DNA from 4 places in the Mesorhizobium dulcispinae genome. Region 2 is predicted to be linked to each of the others. Evidence: predicted binding sites of a transcription regulator. Region 2 holds the regulator's gene; each other region holds the start of a gene.
What was found. The regulator PhoB, encoded in region 2, activates phosphate uptake and scavenging genes when phosphate is short. The targets are predictions, from matches to a motif close to TGTCATNNANCTGTCAT.

Region 1 (5,996 bases), on a different contig from region 2:
ACCAGGTCCTGCCAGCGGAAGGCGGCCTCCGAGGCGGCGAGGTAGAACTCCCACATGCGGCAGAAGCGCTCGTCATAGATCGCCTTGGCCTTGTCGCGGTTGGCGGCAAACCGCATGCCCCAGTGCTTCAGCGTCTCGGCATAGTGCAGCCTGAGAACCTCGATGTCGGTGACGACGAGCCCGGATTTCTCGATCGCCGGCATCACTTCGGAAAGGGCCGGGATGTAGCCGCCCGGGAAGATGTATTTGCGAACGAAGGCGCTGGTCGCCCACGGCACGCCTGAGCGGCCGATGGTGTGGAGCAGCATCACGCCGTCGGGCTTGAGCAACGTAGCCGCCTTGTCGAAGAAGGTGCGGTAGTGATTGACGCCGACATGCTCGAACATTCCGACCGAGACGATGCGGTCGAAGCGTTCATTGAGCGCGCGGTAGTCCTTGAGTTCGAAATGCACCCGGTTCTGCAGGCCCAGCGCATGCGCGCGGTCGGTGGCGACGCCGTGCTGTTCGGTCGACAGCGTCACGCCCTGCACGTCGACGTCGAAGGCCTTTGCGAGATAGAGGCCGAGGCCGCCCCAGCCGGAGCCGATGTCGAGCACGGTCTGGCCGGCCTTCAGCCTGAGCTTCGCGGCGATGTGCCGCTTCTTGGCGGTTTGCGCCTCGTCCAGCGTCATGTCGAGCTGTTCGAAATAGGCGCAGGAATACTGCATGTCCTCATCGAGGAAGAGCTTGTAGAGCTCGCCTGACAGATCGTAGTGGCGCTGCACGTTGCGGCGCGAGCGCGCGGCGGTGTTGATCTGCTGGAAACGGCGGAAGGCGTGGCGCAGGCCCTCGATCGCCCTCGACCAGGTGGCGTCGATGCCGCCGCTGCCCATGTTCTGGAAGGCGATGCGCATCATGCCGAGCACGCCGCCTTCGAGGATGTCGAGCTCGCCATCCATATAGGCCTCGGGTACGGCCAGCATCGGATCGAAGCTGATGGCGCGCTCGGCATGCGTGGTCTTGATGTGCATGTGCACGGGCTCGCCGCTGCCATCGCCGAAAGTAACTGTCGAGCCCGTCGGCCCGGTGACCTTGAGATTGCCGACCCGCACCAGGCGGTCGAGAATGCGCTTCAACAGGATGTTCATGACCAAATGTCCCTCAGGGTCAGACTGACTTCGCGTATGACCCGAAATCGGCGACGGTTTCGGGAGGGTCCTGCGCAAAGTCACAGGTACTATGGCGTCATTTGTGCGTCCAAAGGACGCGCGACGCTGTAGTCTGCCTCAAGATATAGGGGTTCGAAAAGTTCCATTTGGCATAAAAATGCCCGGGTCGTGTGCCCGGGCATTAGTCCAGTACTTATTGAACATCGAAGCGACCGGAGCAGGCTCTCCGGCGTGGCCGATCAGGCGTTGTCTTCGCCGCCTTCGAACTCGGCGCTCGGGTCGAAGAAGTTCTCCGGCCGGGCGTTGTCGTTGATGTCCTCGCCATAGATGGCTTCGGCCGTCGTCAGCGTCTCGCCCTTGGCCTGGCGCTCCGCCTCGTCGGCCGAACGGGCGACGTTGAGCGTCACGGTGACCTCGACCTCCGGGTGCAGCGCGATCGCCACATTGGTGAGGCCGATGGTCTTGATCGGCTGGTTGAGCTCGATCTGGTTGCGGCTGACGGTGAAGCCTTCCGCGGTCAAGAGTTCGGCGATGTCGCGGGTCGACACCGAGCCGTAGAGCTGGCCGGTCTCGCCGGCCGAGCGCACGACGATGAAGCTCTTGCCGTCGAGCTTCTCGGCGATCTCAGAGGCTTCCGACTTGCGCTCGAGGTTGCGGGCTTCGAGCTGGGCGCGCTGGCCCTCGAACTTCTTCTTGTTGGCTTCGTTGGCGCGCAGCGCCTTGCCCTGCGGCAAAAGGAAATTGCGGGCGAACCCGTCCTTGACCTTGACGGTGTCGCCCATCTGGCCGAGGCGGGAAATACGCTCGAGGAGAATGACTTCCATGGTTTCGTTCCTTCGTGTGGGCAGCCGATACGCGATCGGCGCCGATGGTTCGGAACAGGTCAGGAAGCAAAGAGGCGTTGCCGCCGGTGTCGCTGTCCTGCCTGTCGCGGCAGTTAGAGGTTTATGGCCTCAACTCGGGATTTGATGCTCGAACCGGTCGTGCCCGTCACGGCCGGAAGGAAGCGGGCGGCAAGCCGCCCGCTCGAAAATATCAGCGAACCACGTAGGGCAGCAGGCCGAGGAAGCGGGCGCGCTTGATCGCCTTGGCGAGCTCGCGCTGCTTCTTCTGGCTGACGGCGGTGATGCGCGACGGCACGATCTTGCCGCGCTCGGAAATGTAGCGCTGCAGGAGACGCACGTCCTTGTAGTCGATCTTCGGGGCGTTGGCGCCGGAGAACGGGCAGGTCTTGCGGCGGCGATGGAACGGACGCCGGGTCGGGATCTGGTTGATGTCGACCATTATTCTGCACCCCCTTCAACGGCTTCGCGCGGACGGCGCGGACCGCGCTCGCCATCGAAGCTGCGCGGCGGACGGTCGCCGCGGTCGCCGCGATCACGATCACCGAACGAGCGCGGGCCTCGGTCGCCACGGTCACGGTCGCCGAAGCCGCCGCGTTCCGAGCGCTCCTCGCGCTTCTGCATCATCGCCGAGGGGCCTTCCTCATGCGCTTCGACCTTGATGGTGAGGAAGCGAAGGACATCCTCGGACAGGCCCATCTGGCGCTCCATTTCGTTGAGCGCGGCCGGCGGGCAGTTGATGTCCATCAGCGTATAGTAAGCCTTCCGGTTCTTCTTGACCCGGTAGGTGAGGGACTTCAGTCCCCAGTTCTCGATCCGGCCGACCGATCCGCCATTGGCGGTGATGACGCCCTTGTACTGTTCGACAAGCGCATCAACCTGCTGCTGCGACAGGTCCTGCCGGGCAAGAAACACATGTTCGTAAAGAGCCATTATGTTTTTCTGCCTTTCTTCGTTTCTCTTACCGGCCCTCGCGGCTAAGCCTCTGCAACTTGTCTGACCCGATCGCGAAGGAGCGGGGAAGAAAGGAGCATCACGAGACGGTCGAGAGCGGAGACACGGGAGGCCAAAAGCGCTTCTGGCTTCATGACGTGGCTTCGAAAAGCCACGGCCCTCCGTTCAGCCCCCAGCAAGGACCGGCAGATTGCCGGCGTCTATACAGCAATTCTCCAGGAAGGCAAGGGAGGGAGCCATGATCGACGATTCCACAATGCCGCAGGGCCGGATTCTCCGGCGCCTGCGGAAAATGGTGCCAGGCTCAACTGGTATGGGCGACGAGCGGGGCGACCGTTTCGGGGAAGAAGTCTGGCGCCACGCGGCGCTTGCCGAACATCATGTCGTACTGGATCAGCCGGAAATCGTTGATCTGCGGATCGATCTTCTTCTGCCTCGCCCAGTCGGGCGTCGCCTCGCCGGAAGGCGACAGCAGCATGTTGCGGTCGACCACGCGGTAACGCTCGCGCAGCGCGCCGAGGAAGCCGGTGTAGTAGGGGTGCGTGATCCCTGCCGTGGTGAGGATATGGTAAGGCAGGAAGGCCGGGCTTACCGAGCCCAGGTTCTCCACCGGACCGGAGCGGTTCGACCAGATGATCAGCGGCGTGTCGTGATGCTCGAGCGCGGCCTCCGGCGTCGGCTCCTTGCGCGGCGCGACATTGTCCTTGAGGAAGCCGGTCTCGACATAGACGGGGCCGAGCGGCGGCAGATGATCGCCGAAGAAGGCGACGATGGTCGGCCGCTCCCGCTTCTTTGCCCACTCGATCAGCCGCTGCAGGCCGCGATCGGCATCGGCCGAGCCTTCGGCGTAGGAGAGCAGCGATTCACGCGCCCAGCTGCTGATGGGCGCGTCGACCGCATGGGTCGGATTGTAATAGCGGTAGGGCTCGTAAGGGCCGTGGTTCTGCAGGCTGACCGCGAACAGGAACACCGGATCCTCGCTGGCATCGGCCTCGCGCATGATCTCGTCGGTCATCGCCGCGTCGGAAGCGAGCGGTCCGCGCTTCTCCATCGGCGGCAGCGTCTCTTCCGAGCGGAAGTCGTTGAAGCCGAAATCGGCATAGACGGCGCCGCGGTTCCAGAACCAGTTGGTGCCCGGGTGGATGGCGCGCGCCCTATAACCTTCGCTCTTCAGGAAGGTCGCCAGCGATGGCGTCGGCGTGCGCACATATTGCTGGTAAGGGATCGAACCCGCCGGCAGGAAGGCGTTGGAGAAGCCGGTCAGCGCCTCGAACTCGATATTGGCGGTCATGCCGCCGAATTCCGGTGAAAACATCGAGCCCGAGCGCAGCGCGCGCACCGTCGGGATCGGATCGGGCTTGATGCTGATGCCGGGAAGTTCCGTCGCATCCCAGAAGGATTCGCTCATCACCACGATGATGTCGGGCTTCTGGTCCGGCATCGAGGCGGCGACCTCGGGACGCGCGATCGCGTCCATCGTCTTGTCGGAATAGCCGGGCGGGGCCGAGACATGCGCCATCGGCACGTTCATCGCGAAGGCGAGCGCGAAGCCGTTGGAGGCATAGTTCTCCTTCTGGTCCCACATGATCGGGATGATCTGCAGCCTGTCGCGCGTCCACGAGAAGGTGGCGTAGTCCATGATCGAGACGAAGAAGGCGAGCAGCGGCACGGTCAGCGTCAGCCGCGCCAGCCGTCCCTTGCGGCTGAGGATCGGCACGCGCCGGCGCCAGAGCCGCCAGCCATAGACGAGCAGCGTCAGACTGGCGACGAGCGCCGCCGCAAGCAATACCGCCGTCCAGGGGCGCTCGCGCACCAGCAGCGGCATCAGCGCCATGATCTGGCGGGCATAGAGGAAATCGGTCGGGTAGAGCGGATCGCCGAGATAGTGCGATTTCTGGTGACCGACAAAAGCCAGTGCCAACGTCAGCGGCGCGACGATCATCAGGCTCTGATGGCTGCGGCCGAGTATGGCGTCGAGCCCGATCAGCACCAGCGCAAAGAGGATGATGGTCGTCCAGCCGGGCTTGAACGGCTGCAGGAAGAAGTCGACCGTGCCGAAGAAATCGCCGCGCACGATCCATTCGATGGCGAACACCAGAAGGGCGGAGGCAAGCAGCGTCGCGAGACCGTAGCGGACGATCGGCCATCTCCGCCCCGGCAGATAGCCGGTGGACGGATCGTCTTCCAAAAATTGCGGCGCGGGCTTGGCCGCGCCTTTCCTGATCCTTGCCACGTCGCTTCCCCGGCCCATGTTACGCGTCTTCCACACGCGTCACGCCACTGTCATCGAAATGTCACGCAAAGCTAGCGCCTGTGGCGGAAATAAGAAGAGCCAGCAAACGATTCGTGAGCGGTTTTCATCAGGTGTGATCAAGTAAAAATTCTGCCGACAGGGAGCTTGTTTGACCGAACCGGCTTCCCATATGCGATCAAGGATCGGTGGAAGCCTATGAAAAAGCTGGATATTTTACATTCTCATTCATATAGGGAAAATGTTGAAACAGTCGCCATTTCCTACCTTAGGTGGTCATCGGCCATTCAGGGTGAAGGTGACTCATTGCGGCGTCAAACCAGCAAAACCAATGAGTGGTTGGCAGCGCATCCCAACGTCCGATTGGCTCACGAACTGGTGGATGCCGGTGTCTCTGCCTTCAAAGGCAAGAACGTTAAGGACGGTGCGCTTGGAGCTTTTCTAGCCGCCATTCAGGAAGGCAGGATACCAAAGGGAACTTATTTGCTGGTAGAGTCCCTTGATCGCATCAGCCGCCTAACCCCGGCAGAGGCATTGGCGATCTTCCTGCAAATCATCAACTCGGGTGTCAACATCGTGACCCTGATGGATGGGCAGGAATATCGGGCAGGGCAGTTGGACATAAGCACCCTGATAATTTCCATTACGAAAATGGCCATGGCCCATGAAGAGGTTGTGAAGCGGTCTGAACGCATCAGGGAGTCATGGGTAGGCAGGACGAAAAAGGCCCGTGAGAAGGGCAAGCACGTACCGGGCAACCCGCCTTCATGGCTCTATGAAGACGCCAATGGGAATTTGCAG
Region 2 (5,996 bases):
CATCATCGGCATCGTCGTCGGCACGCCGATAGGCGTGCTCGCCGGAACCTATATGGCCGAGTACGGGCGCTTCTCGCGTCTCACCACGGTGGTGCGCTTCATCAACGACATCCTGTTGTCGGCGCCCTCGATCATCGTCGGCCTGTTCGTCTATGAGCTGTTGGTGCGGCCGATGGGGCATTTCTCGGCGATTGCCGGCGCGGTCGCGCTGTCGATCCTGGTGATCCCGGTCGTGGTGCGCACCACCGAGGACATGCTGAACCTAGTGCCCAATGCACTGCGCGAAGCCGGCACCGCGATCGGCGCGCCGCGCTGGGTGGTGATCCGCTCCGTCGCCTATCGCGCCGCACTCTCCGGCATCGTCACCGGCATATTGCTGGCGATCGCCCGCATTTCGGGCGAAACGGCGCCGCTGCTCTTCACCGCGCTCAACAATCAGTTCTGGTCGAGCAATCTCAACGCGCCGATGGCCAGCCTGCCGGTGACCATCTTCCAGTTCGCCCTAAGTCCCTACGAGGAATGGCAGCAACTGGCCTGGACGGGCGCACTCATAATCACCTTTACGGTTCTCGGGCTGAGCATTTTCGCCCGCAGCCTTACCGGACGCAGAGAGGACAGATGAAACCTATGTTGTCCACCGACCTTAACGTAGCCGAGACGGCCGTCGAGAAGGCCAAGATCGAGGTCAAGAACCTCAACTTCTACTATGGCCAGTCGAAGGCGCTGAAGGACATCAACCTGTCGCTGCCGGAGCGCAGCGTCACCGCTTTCATCGGACCGTCGGGCTGCGGGAAATCGACGCTGCTGCGCGTGCTGAACCGCATCTACGAGCTCTACCCGAAGCAGAGCGCCGAGGGTCAGGTACTGCTCGACGGCAAGAACATCCTCGACCGTTCGCAGGACCTCAACCTGCTCAGGACGAAGATCGGCATGGTGTTCCAGAAGCCGACGCCGTTCCCGATGTCGATCTACGAGAACATCGCCTTCGGCGTCAGGCTGTATGAGAAGATCAGCAAGGCCGAAATGGACAACCGGGTCGAGTCGGCACTGAAGCGCGCCGCACTTTGGAGCGAGGTCAAGGACAAGCTCAACGCCAGCGGCCAGAGCCTTTCGGGCGGCCAGCAGCAGCGGCTCTGCATCGCCCGCACGGTGGCGGTGAAGCCGGAGGTCATCCTGCTCGACGAGCCGGCATCGGCACTCGATCCGCTGTCGACCGCCAAGATCGAGGAGCTGATCGACGAATTGCAGGCCGACTACACGATCGTGATCGTCACCCACAACATGCAGCAGGCGGCGCGCGTGTCGCGGCAGACGGCGTTCATGTATCTCGGCGAGCTGGTCGAGTTCGACCGGACCGAGAAGATCTTCACCTCGCCCCGCGAGAAGCGCACGCAGGACTACATCACCGGCCGCTTCGGCTGAGTTCATACGAGGACATAACCATGGCGCATACGGTCGCTTCCTTCGACGAGGATCTGAGGCAGATCAGCCAGCTCATCCGTGACATGGGCGATCTCGCCGGCTCGATGGTCGGCGCATCGACCAAGGCCCTGCTGAACTCCGACAACGCGCTGGCGCAGCGCGTGGTTTCCGACGACGCCATCATGGACGCGCGGCAGCGCGAGCTCGACGATCGCGCCATCACGCTGATCGCCAAACGCCAGCCGATGGCCGACGACCTGCGCAGCGTGGTCGGCGCCATCCGCATGGCCGGCGACCTCGAGCGCATCGGCGACCTCGCCAAGAACATCGCCAAGCGCGTCGGTTCCGTCGGCGTCAGCGCCGCGCCACGCGACCTGTCGCACTCCATCGACTCCATGGCGCAACTGGTGCTGATCCAGGTCCAGGGCGTGATCGAGGAATACACGGCGGGCGACGCCACGGCGCTCGCCAAGCTCCGGAACGACGACGAGCGCATCGACGTCAAATACACCTCCGTCTTCCGCGAGCTCCTGACCTACATGATGGAGGATCCGCGCAACATCACGGCCTGCACCCATCTCCTGTTCTGCGCCAAGAATCTGGAGCGCATCGGCGACCACGTGACCAATATCGCCGAGAACGCCTATTATGTGCTGACCGGCACGCAATTGCCCGCGAACCGTCCGAAACAGGACGAGACGGCGATGTCGGCGCCGGCGGCCTGACAGCGAAGGTACCTGCTATATGATCGCCCCACGCATCATGGTGGTGGAGGACGAGGAGCCGCTGGGGGTGCTGCTCCGCTACAATCTCGAATCCGAGGGCTACCAGGTAGAAGTGGTGACCCGCGGCGACGAGGCTGAAATCCGCCTGCAAGAGAACGTGCCCGACCTTCTGGTGCTCGACTGGATGGTGCCGGCGGTTTCCGGCATCGAGCTTTGCCGCCGGCTGAGGATGCGGCCCGAGACCGAACGGCTGCCGATCATCATGCTAACGGCGCGCGGCGAGGAAAGCGACAGGGTGCGCGGCCTCTCGACGGGCGCCGACGATTACCTGGTCAAGCCGTTCTCGACGCCGGAATTCATGGCCCGGGTCAAGGCGCTGCTGCGCCGCGCCAAGCCGGAGGTGCTGTCCAGCGTGCTCAAGGTCGGCGACATCGTGCTCGACCGCGAATCGCACCGCGTTTACCGCAAGAAGAGCGAGATCAGGCTCGGGCCGACCGAATTCCGGCTGCTCGAATTCATGATGCGGCATCCCGGCCGGGTGTTCTCGCGCAGCCAACTGCTCGACAATGTCTGGGGCGAGACGATCTATATCGACGAGCGCACCGTGGACGTGCATGTCGGGCGCCTGCGCAAGGCGGTCAACAACGGCCGCATGCCCGATGTGATCCGCACCATCCGCGGGGCAGGGTACGCGATCAGGGAAGACTAGGTCCTCGCATCGCAACCGTCGGGATTGGCCGAGGCATCCTCAACGTCATCATCCCAGGGCGAAGCAGGAGCGAAGCTCCGTCGCGGAGACCCTGGGATCCATGCCGTGACCTCGCGCGAAGAGTAAAGGCGGCGCAAGACAGAGGTCGTTCTGCACCGCCGCAACGCTCGTATGTAACGGCATGGATCCTAGGGTCTTCGCCGCGTCGCTTCGCTCCTTGCTTCGCCCTAGGATGACGAAGCGATGGGAGTTTGGGCCACTCCAAACGATAGCGAACGCCAGATCAGGCTACGTTCTTTCCAGCAGCGCCCGCCCGCGCCTGTACGCCCGGCGCGAAGATCTCCTGATCGACGAAGGTCAGCGCGCGCATGGCGCAGCCTTCTCGGATCAGCGGCAATTCGTTCGGCTCGGTGTCGAAGGAGATCGACTGCGAGTGCTGGCCGCCGGCGGTCTGGGCGATCGCCTCGCGCAGCGATGGCTCGATCAGGTCGAAGGCGGCGGCGCTGACGCCGACCATGGCGACCGGCGCAGGGTCGATCAGCGCGAACAGGCTGCCGAGGCCGAAGCCCAGCGCCTCGCCCGCCCGGCGATAGGCCTCGCGCTCCGGGCCATCCTTCTCGCGTGCCTTGGCGGCAAGCGCGCGCATGTCGGCGTCGCCGACATCGACCGGCTCGGCGTCCTCGCTCATCTTCATGGCGCTGCGCCAGATAGCGTAGTTGCCGGCATAGGCCTCGACGCAGCCGCGGCGCCCGCAGCGGCAGAGTGCGCCGCCCGGACGGTGGATCATGTGGCCGAACTCGCCGCCGGAAGAATGCGTGCCGGTGAACAGCTCGCCCTTCAGCACCAGCCCCATGCCGATGCCGTGCGAGAGCAGGATGGCGATGAAATTGTCGCGATAGCGATCGGGGTCGCGCCATTGCAGCGCTACGGCCATCATGTTGCAGTCGTTCTCCATGGTGGCCGGAATGCCGAATTCTCTTTCCAGTATGTCGGCGAAGGGAATGTCGGTCAGCGGCGTGATCGGCGACCACAGCATGGCGCGAGCATGGGAATCTGTGATGCCCTGGATGCCCATGGCGATGCGGGCGACGCTGCGGACATCGAGGTCCGGATCCTCCAGCCGGCGCCGGACGATCGCTGTGCACTCGCCGATCAGCTCGTCGCGCGGCATGGTCAGCGTATCGAGACGCCGCTGTTCCTCGGCGATGACCTGGCCGGCATAGTCGATGACGGCGACGGAGAGGAAATTGAGCGACAGCACCACCGTCACCACCGCCGCCGCCTCCGGGTTGAGGGCGAGGCCGACCTGCGGTCGGCCGCGCTTCAGCGATGCGGTCTCGCTCGGCTTGCTCTCGGCCAGGATGCCTTCCTGGATCAGGTCCGAGGAGATCGCCGAAATGGTCGAGTGGCTGAGCCCGGTGGTCGCGGCGATCTCCGTGCGCGACGGCTGGCCGGCCCGGCGCACGGCCGAGAGCACCATGGCGCGATTGCGCCGGCGCAGGTCGTCGTGGCGGATTCCGACCGACATCTTCTCTCCCTCCCGGTCAGCGCGGCCTCTTGATAATGCATGGGCCGTCGGCGACGCGCCAGATCGGTTCGGTTGCGGACACAGCCACCGAACCGCCCTGGATTTGTTTCATTCCACTCAGCGGAAAGCGGTTCTTCGCTTCCTCCAGGCTGTTGCGGGATAGTGGCAGAAGCGGCCGGGACTGTCATTATTTATTGCGGGACTCGAAAAAAAGTTCGAGACACCTCAAAACCATCAGAATCGCAGTTGACAGCGCTTCGGCGTTCGATCAGTATTTTTTCGAGGCTCGAAAAAAAGCCTCTGTGCCGGCCTTCGGGCCAGTCTGGGTCGCGCCGCAACGGCGCAGGGAGGAAATCATGAAGAGATTCGCAGCCGCCATGCTGGCGGGTGTCGCTATGTCGTTGACGCTGGCGTCGGTCGCAGAGGCGAAGGACAAGGTGATCGGCGTTTCGTGGTCGAATTTCCAGGAAGAGCGCTGGAAGACCGACGAAGCGGCGATGAAGAAAGCCATCGAAGCTGCCGGCGACAAATACATCTCCGCCGACGCGCAGTCCAATCCGGGCAAGCAGCTGACCGACGTCGAGAGCTTGATCTCGCAAGGCGCCAACTCCCTGATCATCCTAGCGCAGGACGCCTCGGCGATCGGCCCGGCGGTGCAGAAGGCGCTCGACGAAGGCATTCCGGTGGTCGGCTACGACCGCCTGATCGAGAACAAGGACGTGTTCTACCTGACCTTCGACAACAAGGAAGTCGGCCGCATGCAGGCCCGCGAGGTGTTCAAGGTCAAGCCCGAAGGCAACTATGTCTTCATCAAGGGCTCGGGCGCCGATCCGAACGCCGATTTCCTGTTCTCGGGCTCGATGGAAGTGCTGAAGGAAGCCATCGACAGCGGCAAGGTCAAGAATGTCGGCGAGGCCTATACGGACGGCTGGCTGCCTGCCAACGCGCAGAAGAACATGGAGCAGTTCCTGACCGCCAACGACAACAAGGTCGACGCTGTCGTGGCGGCCAATGACGGCACCGCCGGCGGCGTCGTCGCGGCGCTGACGGCGCAAGGCCTGGCCGGCACCGTTCCGGTCTCCGGCCAGGACGGCGACCACGCGGCGCTCAACCGCATCGCGCTCGGCACGCAGACGGTGTCGGTGTGGAAGGACGCGCGCGAGCTCGGCAAGAACGCCGCCGAGATCGCCTCGCAGCTCGCCGACGGCAAGAAGATGGCCGACATCGCCGGCGCCAAGGACTTCACGACGCCCGGCGGCAACACCGTCAAGTCGCTGTTCCTGACCCCGGTCGCGATCACCAAGGACAATCTCAACGTCGTCATCGACGCCGGCTGGATCAAGAAGGACGAGGTCTGCGCCGGCGTTGCCGCCGGCAGCGTCGCGGTCTGCAACTGATCCGGCCGACGTCTGTTCAAATCCTGACGCCGCGGCCCAAGGCCGCGGCGTTTCTCAAAAAGCGCTTCCCGCTCAGATGAAGCGGGAAACCGCTGGAGCAGTTCACCGCCTGGCAAGATCGCCGAACTGCCCCGACCGTTTGTTTCCACGCAATTCCCCGCGGAAGACCGTTACGCGCTTCCTGGAATTGCCCTAGCATCGTGGTCCGGCATCCG
Region 3 (5,996 bases), 300 kb from region 2:
ATTCGTCCAGCCACTCCGGCCGATGCAGATGCGATCTGGTCCATCCTTGAACCTGTCCTGCGCGCCGGCGAAACCTATGCGCTGCCCCGCGACTGGAACCGCGACCAGGCGCTGGGCTACTGGTTTTCCGTTGGGCACGACGTGTTCGTGGCGGAGGAGGCCGGCGATGTGATTGGGTGCTACTATCTCCACGCCAACCAGCGCGGCGGCGGCGCGCATGTCGCCAATTGCGGCTACGTCACGTCGGCGGCTTCGAGCGGTCGAGGAATCGCCACCGCGATGTGCGAGCATTCCTTGCAACGGGCCGCCGATCTTGGCTTTCGAGCCATGCAGTTCAACTTCGTCATCAGCAGCAACGAGCGGGCGGTGAAGCTGTGGCGTCGGCTGGGCTTCGACATCGTCGGCACCATTCCACAAGCATTCGACCATCCGCGGCTGGGCTATGTCGACGCTTTCGTGATGCACCGCATGCTGTAGAGGTGTGCAGGTTCATACCCTTGACACAGGACTCGGACAGGACGCGATCTCCGCCCGAAGCAATTCCAGGAAAAGTGCGTCATGGTTTTCCGTCCGGAATTGCGAACCAACAATTTGAGATCGCCCATGCTCGCCACAGTCAGACCCTCGCTCGCCTCCTTCTTCGAAGGCACCAATCCGGCGCCGCCGGTGCATCTCGGCACGCGCTACGAGACATCGGGCAACTTCCTCCTCGAGCCCGGCAACACGGTGGTCAGCCACCTCGTCCAGGGCTCGCCTTCCGAAGCCGCCGTCATCGAGGTGCGCGAGCGCATTCGCGCCATGCCCGATGCTGATCGCCTCGCTTTCACGCCGATCTCCAGCCTGCACATGACCCTGTTCCAGGGCATCATCGAATATCGCCGCAGGCTCCCCTACTGGCCGGCCGATGTACCGCTCGACACCAGCATCGACGACATGACCCGCCTCTATCTCGAGCGCCTGCAGAGCTTCGAAGGCAACGGCGCCTTCAGGATCAGGACCATCGGCATCACGCCGAACGGCCTGACAGTTGCCGGCGCCACGGACGAGGACCGGCTTGTCCTCAAAGCCTGGCGCGATGCGCTGTCGGTGCCGTTCGGCTACCGCCATCCTGACCACGACATGTATGTCTTCCATATCACTTTCGCCTACCAGATCCGCCGCCTCGCCGACGATCGCGCAGCCGCCTGGCAGGACCTGTTCGACGATTGCCTGTCGTTCCTTGATCGCGAGGCTCCGGTGATCGAATTGCGCCCGCCGGCCTTCTGCAGCTTCAAGGACATGAAGCATTTCGAGGAATTGCTTGTGCTGGGGTGACCCTATGCACGTCGCCCAAAAGCTTGCCGTCGGGCCTGACCTGCGGGTGCGCGCGGTTTTGGGACAACGACATGCATAAATAGGGACGGCCTGTGGGACGTAACAAAACTGACATCAATCCGACACCCCAGCTTCATGGGGCTGCGCTAGCGAAGGTTAACGGACCTTCGAAACCGCGACGTACCGGAGTCTTGCCATGTCAGCATCATCGGCCACGCTGGAAATCCGCGGCGTAACCCGACGATTTGGCAAGAACACCGCTGTCAGCGACATCAACATCTCGATTCCGCAGGGTCAGATGGTCGGCATCATCGGCCGCTCCGGCGCCGGCAAGTCGACGTTGCTGCGTATGATCAACCGTCTCATCGATCCCAGCCAGGGGTCGATTTTTTTTGACGGCGCCGAGGTTTCCCGCCTGCAGGGCTCGCCGCTGCGCCGCTGGCAGCGCGACTGCGCCATGATCTTCCAGCAGTTCAACCTGGTGCCGCGCCTCGACGTGCTGACCAACGTGCTGCTCGGCCGCCTCAACCACCGCTCCACGCTTTCCAACCTGCTCGGTATGTTCTCGCGCACCGAATGTGCCGAGGCGGTCGCCGCGCTCGAGCGCCTCGACATCGCCCGCACCGCGCTGCAGCCGGCCGGCACGCTGTCCGGCGGCCAGCAGCAGCGCGTGGCGATCGCGCGCGCCATGATGCAGCAGCCGAAAGTGCTTTTGGCCGACGAGCCGATCGCCTCGCTCGACCCGCTCAACGCCAAGGTGGTGATGGATTCGCTGCGCGACATCAATCTGCGCGAAGGCATCACCGTCGTCACCAACCTGCACACGCTGGACACCGCCCGCGCCTATTGCAACCGCATCATCGGCATGGCCGCCGGCAAGGTCGTCTTCGACGGCGCGCCCGAGGATCTCGACCGCGACGCCGTGCGCACCGTCTATGGCGCCGACGCCAACGGCGTCGAGATCTCCGAGGCCATCACGTCGACCAGCGTCAGCATCAAGCCGAAGCTCACCGCATCCGCCGGACCGCTCGAACCGGCCTTCCCTGGCTACTGAGTCCACCGCCCGGGCTGAAGCTGCTCCGGGCAAATCGTGGATTTCAGCAAAGAGCAACCCGGATCGCCCGCCCGCGTCAAAGGCAAGACTTAAAAATTCGAACGCCACCGGCGCGTAGCCGGAGCAACAGGAGAGAGATCAATGTTCAGGAAAATGGTTTTTGGCGCCGTATCGCTGCTCGCCATGGCGGCAAGTGCTGCTCACGCTGCCGACATCAAGGAATTCCGCGTCGGCATCCTCGGCGGCGAGAATGAAACCGACCGCCTGCGCAACTATCAGTGCCTTGCCGACCACCTGAAGGCCGAATTCGGCTTCGAGAAGGTGTCGCTGTTCCCGGCCGCCGACTATGACGGCGTCATCCAGGGCCTGCTCGGCGGCACGCTCGACTTCGCCGAGCTCGGCGCGTCCGGTTACGCCAGCGTCTATCTCAAGGACCCGAACGCCGTCACCCCGATCCTCACCACCAAGCAGACCGACGGCTCGACCGGCTACTATTCGATCGGCCTGGCGCTGAAGACTTCCGGCATCACCGACATCAAGTCGGCCAAGGGCAAGAAGCTCGGCTATGCCGACCCGGATTCGACCTCGGGCTATCTGATCCCGCTGACCCAGATTCCGAAGGACACCGGCGCCTCCAACGAGACCTACTTCGCCTCGACCCAGTTCAACGGCGGCCATGAGAACAACATCCTCGCCGTCCGCGATGGCAAGGTCGACGTGGCGGTGGACGATTCCTCCGGCATCGGCGATTTCAAGAACGGCTACACCTCCGGCACCTTCCACAAGGAAGTCGCCAAGGGCGCCGTCGACCCGAACGACTTCGTCGAAGTCTGGCGCTCCGGCCTGATCCCGAACGGCCCGCTGGTCGTCCGCACCGCGCTCGGCTCCGAGATGACCGCCAAGCTCACCGACTTCTTCACGGCGTTGCCGACCAAGGACAAGCCCTGCTTCGAAGGCGTCGAAGGCGGCGACTTCACCGGCTACGTCCCGGTGAAGCCGGACTTCTACAACGTCATCGTCGAAGCCCGCAAAGCCGCGATCGGCGGCTGACGGCATCAGGAAAAGAGGGCGGCGCTGCAAAACGCCGCCCTTTTTGCATTCACCGATCATGACCCTTTCGACGACGATCCATTCCGAAGCGACAAGGCAGCAGGCCGACGCCTGGCGGCGCCAGACCTCGCTTCGCCGCTTCTATACCGCGCTCGGGGTCGGCCTGCTGCTGGTCGCCATGGTCGCGACCATGTGGTTTGCCGACGAAGCCAATGCCGGCCATTTCTTCGAGCGGCTGCCGCATATCCTCGACTTCCTGAGCTGGCTTATCCCGAAGGACTGGAACGACGTCTGGCGGGCGCTGTTCGATATCGCCTCGCCGCATGACAAGGGCACGCAGGAATTCAACTTCCCGCTTGGCCGCGTTTACATCTGGGGCGGCTTCTACATCCCCGAATATTTCGAGCTGATGCTGACCACCGTCAACGTTGCGCTGGTCTCGACCTTCATCGGCTTCGTCTTTGCCGTTCCTTTCTCCTTCATCGCCGCGCGCAACCTGACGCCGAGCCCGATCCTGCGGCTCATCGTCAAGCGCTTCATGGAATTGCTGCGCGCCTTCCCCGAGATCGTGATTGCCGGCCTGTTTGCGGCAATCGTCTCGATCGGCCCGGTCGCGGCCATCATTGCGATTGGCCTGCATTCGATCGGCGCGCTGGGCAAGCTGTTCTACGAGATCAATGAGAACATCGATATGCGCCCCGAGGAAGGCCTGCGGGCGGTTGGCGCCAACTGGATCGAGCGCGTGCGCTTCGCCGACCTGCCGCAGGTGCTGCCCAACTTCATGTCCTATACGCTGCTCAGAATCGAGATCAACGTGCGCATCTCGACCATCATGGGCGCGGTCGGCGGCGGCGGCATCGGCGAGGAGCTGAAGCTGGCCATCTCACGCGGCTTCGGTGCCAAGACGCTGGCGCTGGTGCTGCTGCTCTTCGTCACCATCTTCCTCGTCGACCAGTTCTCCGCCTGGCTGCGCCGCAAGCTCGTCGGCGAGCAGGCCTTTCTGATGAGCGCTTAGACCATGATCCCGAAAAGTGGACGCCGGTTTTTGGAGAAGATCATGGTCCAAGGAAAAGAAAAGCCATGGCTATGACCGTCGACGAAATCAGCGCGATCGAGGACCGCCACCCGCAGATATTCAAGCGGCCGGCCTTCAAGCGCTTCTGGCCGCTGCTCCTGATCGCCGGCACGGCGCTCTATCTCGCCTACGCCCTGTGGTTCTTCAGCCTGCCGCAGGTGCTCAAGGAATCGCACTGGGAGCGCCTGCCGCTCTTCCTGTCGCAATGGATCAGCTACGACCTGCAGCCGGAATTCCGCCTCGACCAGCCTCAGATCACGCCGAAATATCCGCGCTTCTCAGCGCTCGGCGAAAACCCAAATCCGGACTGGGTGATCAGGAATCCCGACGGCACTTTCACCGTGCAGATCGACGGCGGGGCCAAATCCGTCACCTTCGACAAGACAAAGGCGACGATCTCAGCCAACGGCCAGATCGTGCCGGTCTCTCTGACCGGCGGCAAGCCCGAGGTGACGGGACCGGTGCCGGACTGGGTGACGGTGCATGACGACGAGGTCGTCGCCAAGATGGGCTTCGCCGGCGAAGTGCGGGTCACCGTCGATCGCGTCAAGGTGCGCAAGCGCTTCCTGGGCTGGGCGAATTTCGTCTTCGACACGCGCTCGCCGTTCTTCGGCAAGTCGGCAGGCGCGGTGTTCTCGCTGATCGTCTCCGGACCGGAGCTCAAGCCGGGCACGTCGAACCTTGCCTTGGCCGCCGACAACATCTGGAACAATGCCCAATGGCAGCATGGCGACGTCTGGACGAAACTGCTGCAGACCATCGTCATGGCGTTCCTCGGCACGCTGCTTGGCGGCATCGTCGCCTTCCCCCTCGCCTTCTTCGCCGCCCGCAACATCACGCCAAGCGGGCTGCTCAGCCAGGTGCTGAAGCGCTTCTTCGACTTCATGCGCTCGGTCGACATGCTGATCTGGGCGCTGTTTTTCACCCGCGCCTTCGGCCCCGGCCCGCTCGCCGGCAGCGCCGCGATTTTCTTCACCGAGATCGGCACGCTCGGCAAAACCTATTCCGAGGCGCTGGAGAACATCGACGACAAGCCGCGCGAAGGCGTGCTCTCGACCGGCGCCAACGGCCTGCTGGTGCAGCGCTACGGCGTGCTGCCGGAAGTGGTGCCGATCTTCATCAGCCAGACACTCTACCAGTGGGAATCGAACACCCGCGGCGCCACCATCATCGGCGCGGTCGGCGCCGGCGGCATCGGCCTGAAACTATGGGAAGCCATGCGCACCAACTCGAACTGGGCCAACGTCTTCTACATGGTGCTGCTGACGCTTTTCGTCGTCTTCGTCTTCGACAACATCTCGAACTTCCTGCGCCGCCGGCTCAGCCGCACGCTGCATGATTACAACCGGCTCCAGGCTGCGCAGGGTTAGGCCCTCATTGCAGAATCTCGGGAGAGGTCGGCGGGACAGCGCCCCCCTCTGCCCTGCCGGGCATCTCCCCCACTTGGGGGGAGATCAGCCATCACCAGGGCTTTCGCCAATCTCCTACGTTGCAGAATTGAGC
Region 4 (5,996 bases), on a different contig from region 2:
GGCTCGGCGAGCGCTCCTTCCGTCCATTCCCGCACCAGCGGCCAGGCGAAGACCGTTTCGCAGAAGGCGGCGAGCGGCGCTTCGAGGTCAACCGCGTAGGTGCGGAAGCGGGTGCTGACCGGAGCATACATGGCATCGGCCATGGTGGGCCGTGCCCCGAACAGCCACGGTCCACCATAGGTCGCCAGGCATTCCGACCAGATCGCCTTGATCCGCTCCACATCGGGCCGCGCGCCGGAAAAGATCTTGAAGCTCTTGTGCCTCGCCTTGAGGTTCATCGGCAGTGCCGAGCGCAGATTGTGGAAGCCCGAATGCATTTCGCCCGACACCGCGCGGCAATGGGCGCGCGCCACGCGCTCGGCTGGCAGCAGGCCGGCGCCCGGCATCGTCTCCGCCAGATATTCGGCGATGGCCAGCGTATCCCAAACGGTGACGCCGTCATGCGTCAGCCGCGGCACCAACACCGATGGCGACAGGAGCAGCAATTCCTGCCGCTGCTCCGGATCATCGATGTCGACGCGCTTCTCCTCGAACTCCAAACCGGCCATGCGGCACAGCAGCCAGCCGCGCAGAGACCACGACGAGTAGTTCTTCGACGAGATCGTCAACGTCGCCTTCGTCGCGCTTTCCGGCTTCGCCGCAACCACCTTCGCCTTCCCCGCCTTGGCCATGTCGTGGAACCCCCAAGCCTTTCGCCGGCAACAATCCTCTCGCAATGCAAAATAAATTGCACTAGCTTTTTTGCACTGCACGATGGGCTGTCAGCGGAACGAGGCGCAATGCTTTACCAGGCCTACCAGCTCCAGGACGACCTCATAGCTCCGGCGCGCATGCTTGCCGAACTGATGGGTTCCGTGACGGGCGGGATGGCGCTCGGCGACGCCGCCAAACGGCGTATCGCGGCCGGGCTGGAGATGATCGCCCGTTTCAGGCTCACCCATACGCGGCCGGATTTCGGCATCGGGACTGTCAGTGTCGGCCGCCGCGAGGTGCTGGTCGCCGTCGAAACGGTGCTCGCCCTGCCCTTCGGCAAGCTGCTGCGTTTTGCCAAGGACATCGACGCCCGCCAGCCGAAGGTCATGGTGGTCGCGCCCCTGTCGGGACATTTCTCGACGCTGCTGCGCGGCACGGTGGAGACGCTCCTGGCCGACCACGAGGTCTATGTCACCGACTGGGCCAATGCCCGCGACGTGCCGCTTTCGGCCGGCAGCTTCGGCGTGGACGACTATGTCGACTACCTCATCCGTTTCCTGGAGGCCATCGGCCCGGGGGCGCATATCCTGGCGGTCTGCCAGCCCTGCGTCCAGGCGCTCGCCGCCGTCGCCATCATGTCCGAGGACAGGCATCCGGCGACGCCGCGCTCGATGACGCTGATGGCGGGGCCGATCGACCCGCGCGAAAGCCCGACCGAGGTCAACGAATTCGCCGTGAGCAAGTCGCTAGCCTGGTTCCAGAGCTACGTCATCTCTGATGTGCCCTTCCGCCACCCGGGCGGAGGGCGGCGGGTGTATCCGGGCTTCCTGCAGCTCACCGCCTTCATGGCCATGAACAGCGACCGCCACGTCACGGCTCATCGCAAGCTCCATGAGCATCTGGCGGCCGGCGAGACCGCCGAAGCCGAGAAGATCAAGACTTTCTACGACGAGTATTTCGCGGTGCTCGACCTCACCGAAGAATTCTATCTCGAGACCATCGACCGGGTGTTCCAGAAGGCGGAGCTCGCCACAGGCGCGTTCGCCTTCCGCGGCAGCAAGGTCGATCCCGGCGCGATCCGCAACACGGCGCTGCTCACCGTTGAGGGCGGCCGCGACGACATATGCGCGCTGGGCCAGACCTCGGCGGCGCATGATCTGTGCCGCTCGCTGCGCCCACATCTGAAGCGGCATCACCTGCAGGCCAATGTCGGCCATTACGGCGTCTTCAACGGCAAGCGCTGGGAACGCGAAATCTATCCTGTGGTGCGCAACCTCATCCTGGCGATGGAATAGCGAGACGCGCGCGGACGAGCGAACCGGCGCCGTGGCCGCCCGCTTCCTCGAGTCAAATCCATAAACCGGGATCGTACCGCGGAGCGCGATGCCGCTGCCCATCCGCTTGCAATTCGCAATCGGTCAAGCTATCAGTTAACCGCTTGCAAATCACAACTGGGTCAGGAGGCCAATGATGTCCAGGCTGCGTGTCAACGCTTTCACCTTGTCGCTCGACGGCTACGGCGCCGGTCCCGATCAGACTCTCGAAACCCCGCTCGGCGTGGGCGGCGAAAACCTCCACAAATGGATGATCAAGACCCGCTCCTTCCACCAGATGATCGGCAAGGATGGCGGGACGACGGATACCGATGACGAGTTCGCCGTGCGCAGCTTCGAGAATGTCGGCGCCTGGATCCTTGGCCGCAACATGTTCGGGCCGATCCGCGGCGAATGGCCGGACGAGAGCTGGAAGGGCTGGTGGGGCGACAACCCGCCTTATCACGTGCCGACCTTTATTTTGACGCATCACAAGCGCGCGCCGATCGAGATGGAGGGCGGGACGACGTTCTATTTCGTCACCGACGGCATCCGCTCAGCGCTCGACCAGGCGAAGGCGGCGGCCAACGGCAAGGATGTGCGCGTCGGCGGCGGCGTCTCGACCGTACGGCAGTATCTGCAGGAAAGCCTGATCGACGAGATGCATCTGGCGGTCTCGCCTCTCCTGCTCGGCTCCGGCGAGCATCTTTTCGCCGGCCTCGACATGCCGAAGCTCGGCTACCGCTGCACCAGCCAGGTCGCAACGGCCGACGCCACGCATGTGATGATCGGGCGGATTGAGTGAAAGCGTAATCTCCCCCTTGTGGGGGAGATGGCCGGCAAGCCAGAGGGGGGCGCTGTCCCGCAAGCGCACTTATCAGTAGCAGTTTTGCTTTTGGGCTGTTTTTCGTGGGCTACCATCGATAGGGCGGCGATCCTTCGCGCCCCCCTCTGCCCTGCCGGGCATCTCCCCCACAAGGGGGGAGATCGCAGCTTCACTGCCTCAATACTTCGCCGGCACGTAGAGCTCGCGCGGCAGCACCTGGCGCTCGTAGTCCGGGTTGAAGACGCGTTCCGGCAGCGTGATCTCCTCATGCGGCACGTCTTCGTAAGGCAATTGCTGCAACAGGTGGTCGATGCAGTTCAGCCGCGCCCGCTTCTTGTCGTTGCCCTCGACGATGAACCAGGGCGCTTCCTTGATGTTGGTGCGGGCGAAGGTCTCTTCCTTGGCCTTGGTGTACTGCTCCCAGCGCACGCGCGACTGCAGGTCCATCGGCGACAGCTTCCACTGCTTCATCGGATCGTGGATGCGCATCAGAAAGCGCATTTGCTGCTCCTCGTCGGTGATCGAGAACCAGTATTTCACCAGCGTGATGCCGGAGCGCACCAGCATGCGTTCGAATTCCGGCACGTCATGGAAGAATTCTTCCACCTGCTCGGGATTGGCAAAGCCCATCACGCGCTCGACGCCTGAGCGGTTGTACCAGGAGCGGTCGAACAGCACGATCTCGCCGCCGGCCGGCAGGTGCGGCACGTAGCGCTGGAAATACCATTGCGACTTCTCGCGCTCGGTCGGGGCCGGCAAGGCCACGACGCGAGCGATGCGCGGGTTAAGCCGTTGGGTGATGCGCTTGATGACACCGCCCTTGCCGGCGGAGTCGCGGCCCTCGAAGACCACCACCAGCTTCTTCTTGTGGTAGGCGACCCAGGACTGCAGCTTGATCAGCTCCGACTGCAGCCGCAGCAGCTCGCGGAAATAGGTAATCCGGTCGATGGAGGGCGGATGCGACTTCTTGTAGATCCTGGCGATCTCGAGCGAGAGCGCGGGTTCGGAAATCTCCAGCTCATAGTCCTCGTCGAGCGTGTCCTCGAGCTCGGCCTCCAGCCAGTCCTTGGCCCCGGAGTTCGGCTCGGAATTCGGTTTGAGTTCGTTCATCGCGCAGCTCCTGCCTGTCAGCCACTTTCGCCACGGATGCGTTCCGGCCGCGGCCGAGAACACAACTCCGTAAGCCGACTGAGATACAGACGCGCAATGACGGTTTTATTGCAAGCGCGGACCAGCACCTCTGGACTAGCCGATATGTGATCGGCCCGTATCGATGGCGGGGCGACAAGCCGCTCGAATTGTCCTACAAATGCCCTCACCTCGTTCCGGCGCCCGCTACGGCGCGCCCCTTCAAAACAAATCGCGAGGACCAGACATGGAATACCGCACGTTTGGCCGTTCCGGCCTGAAGGTTTCGACATTGACGCTTGGCACGATGACCTTCGGCGGCACGGGCCCGTTCGCCGCCGTCGGCAATTCCGATCTTTCGGAGGCCAGACGCATCATCGACACCTGCATCGATGCCGGCATCAACCTCATCGACACCGCCAACGTCTATTCGAACGGCCTGTCGGAAGAAATCGTCGGCGAGGCGCTCGGCGGCAAGCGCAAGAACGATGTGCTCATCGCCTCCAAAGCGCGCATGCGGATCGGCAACGGCCCCAACGACGAAGGCCTGTCGCGCCATCATCTGATCCGCGAATGCGAGAGAAGCCTGAAGCGGCTGAAGACCGACGTCATCGACATCTATTTCCTGCATGAGTGGGACGGCGTCACGCCGCTCGAGGAGACAATCGCCGCGCTCGACACCTTGGTCGGCCAGGGCAAGGTCCGCTATGTTGGCTGCTCCAACTATTCGGGCTGGCAGGTGATGAAGGCGCTCTCGATCAGCGACAGCCATCATCAGCCGCGCTTCGTCACGCAACAGATCCACTACACGCTTGAAGCGCGCGAGGCGGAGTACGAGTTGCTGCCGATCGCGGTCGACCAGGGCCTTGGCGTGCTGGTGTGGAGCCCGCTGGCCGGTGGCCTTCTTTCGGGCAAATACCGCCGCGACAGCCCGACTGCGCGCCAGCTCGGCGGCTGGTCGGAACCGCCGATCCGCGACGAGGACAGGTTGTGGCGGATCGTCGACGTGCAGGTCGAGATCGGCAAGGCGCGCGGCGTTTCGGCGGCACAAGTGGCGCTGGCCTGGCTGCTCGGCCGCCCGGCTGTTTCCTCGCTGGTGATCGGCGCCCGCAACGAAACCCAGCTCAAGGACAACCTTGCGGCGGCGAGCCTGACACTTTCGCTCGACGAGCGCCTGCGCCTCGACGCTGTCAGCAGGCCGCCGGTGCTTTACCCGTACTGGCACCAGCAGCTCACCGCCAAGGACCGGTTCGGCCCGGCCGATCTGGTGCTCGACCGCAGTGACATCTGAGCATGGTCAGCCGGTGATGTAGCGCCAGACTTCCGGGTCGGGTTCGATCTGGCCGCTCAGCACGAAATATTTGTAGAGGACGAGCAGCGAGACCGCACGCTCGTCCTTTTCGTTGCTGAACCGGCGGCAATAAGCGTTGGCCGCCGCTGTGATGCGCTGGGCTTCCGCCTGATGCTTTTCGAAATAGGCGATCTTGTCGGCGATGTCCGAAAAATCGGGCGCCAGCGGCACGTAATGGACATTGGCTTCGAGCTCAGCTTCGGCGAACCATGTCTCATAGGTCGGAGGCGGCATCAGGCAGAGCGAATTCGAGCTCATGATCCATTTCAGGTTCGTCGCCACGTCGTTGCCTTCGAGCGAGACGATGTAGCGGAACTGCCGCTGCTGCGGGATGGTGAGATACGGCTTGCGGTAGTCCTCCGGCGCGCTCGGCTTGGGCGAGCCCGCATCGCAGACCGGCAGATCGCGCACGGTGTCGACGAACCGCTTGCGGATCGGATTGTTGAAATCGCCGCGCCAGACCGCCATCGGGCGCTTGTCGGCGAAGGACAGATTGTCCCTCGGCATGTTGAAGTGGCGGAACTTGTCGAGCTTCATGATCACGGCGTTGCCGTTGCCGTCGCGGATTGGCCGATCCTTGACGATCGCCGGCATCGCGGGCACGTCGACGACATCGCCGAACTCGAGGTCGATGAGCAGGTCGCGATCGAAGTAGCGGGCGAACTCCTTCAGATCGTAATAGTAC

Region 1: a site for PhoB is predicted at 5,226-5,242, ahead of RFN30_RS03020 (LTA synthase family protein). Genes of this name have one in related genera too.
Region 3: a site for PhoB is predicted at 1,413-1,429, ahead of phnC (phosphonate ABC transporter ATP-binding protein). Genes of this name have one in related genera too.
Region 4: a site for PhoB is predicted at 4,039-4,055, ahead of ppk2 (polyphosphate kinase 2). Genes of this name have one in related genera too.

What each region holds. Positions count from the first base shown of each region.
Region 1 covers NZ_JAVIIY010000001.1:657,961-663,956, forward strand. The annotation lists gene RFN30_RS03000 (cyclopropane fatty acid synthase) at 1-1,127, opposite strand, end outside; gene rplI (50S ribosomal protein L9) at 1,388-1,972, opposite strand; gene rpsR (30S ribosomal protein S18) at 2,184-2,432, opposite strand; gene rpsF (30S ribosomal protein S6) at 2,432-2,923, opposite strand; gene RFN30_RS03020 (LTA synthase family protein) at 3,249-5,177, opposite strand; gene RFN30_RS03025 (recombinase family protein) at 5,394-5,996, shown strand, end outside.
Region 2 covers NZ_JAVIIY010000003.1:544,992-550,987, reverse strand. The annotation lists gene pstA (phosphate ABC transporter permease PstA) at 1-622, shown strand, start outside; gene pstB (phosphate ABC transporter ATP-binding protein PstB) at 619-1,422, shown strand; gene phoU (phosphate signaling complex protein PhoU) at 1,443-2,147, shown strand; gene phoB (phosphate regulon transcriptional regulator PhoB) at 2,167-2,856, shown strand; gene RFN30_RS10580 (ROK family transcriptional regulator) at 3,140-4,384, opposite strand; gene xylF (D-xylose ABC transporter substrate-binding protein) at 4,741-5,781, shown strand.
Region 3 covers NZ_JAVIIY010000003.1:246,926-252,921, forward strand. The annotation lists gene RFN30_RS09105 (GNAT family N-acetyltransferase) at 1-477, shown strand, start outside; gene RFN30_RS09110 (DUF1868 domain-containing protein) at 604-1,314, shown strand; gene phnC (phosphonate ABC transporter ATP-binding protein) at 1,511-2,368, shown strand; gene phnD (phosphonate ABC transporter substrate-binding protein) at 2,510-3,418, shown strand; gene phnE (phosphonate ABC transporter, permease protein PhnE) at 3,477-4,433, shown strand; gene phnE (phosphonate ABC transporter, permease protein PhnE) at 4,505-5,863, shown strand.
Region 4 covers NZ_JAVIIY010000002.1:495,081-501,076, forward strand. The annotation lists gene RFN30_RS07230 (glutathione S-transferase family protein) at 1-671, opposite strand, end outside; gene RFN30_RS07235 (polyhydroxyalkanoate depolymerase) at 780-1,988, shown strand; gene RFN30_RS07240 (dihydrofolate reductase family protein) at 2,164-2,811, shown strand; gene ppk2 (polyphosphate kinase 2) at 3,010-3,942, opposite strand; gene RFN30_RS07250 (aldo/keto reductase) at 4,208-5,251, shown strand; gene RFN30_RS07255 (glycosyl transferase family 90) at 5,258-5,996, opposite strand, start outside.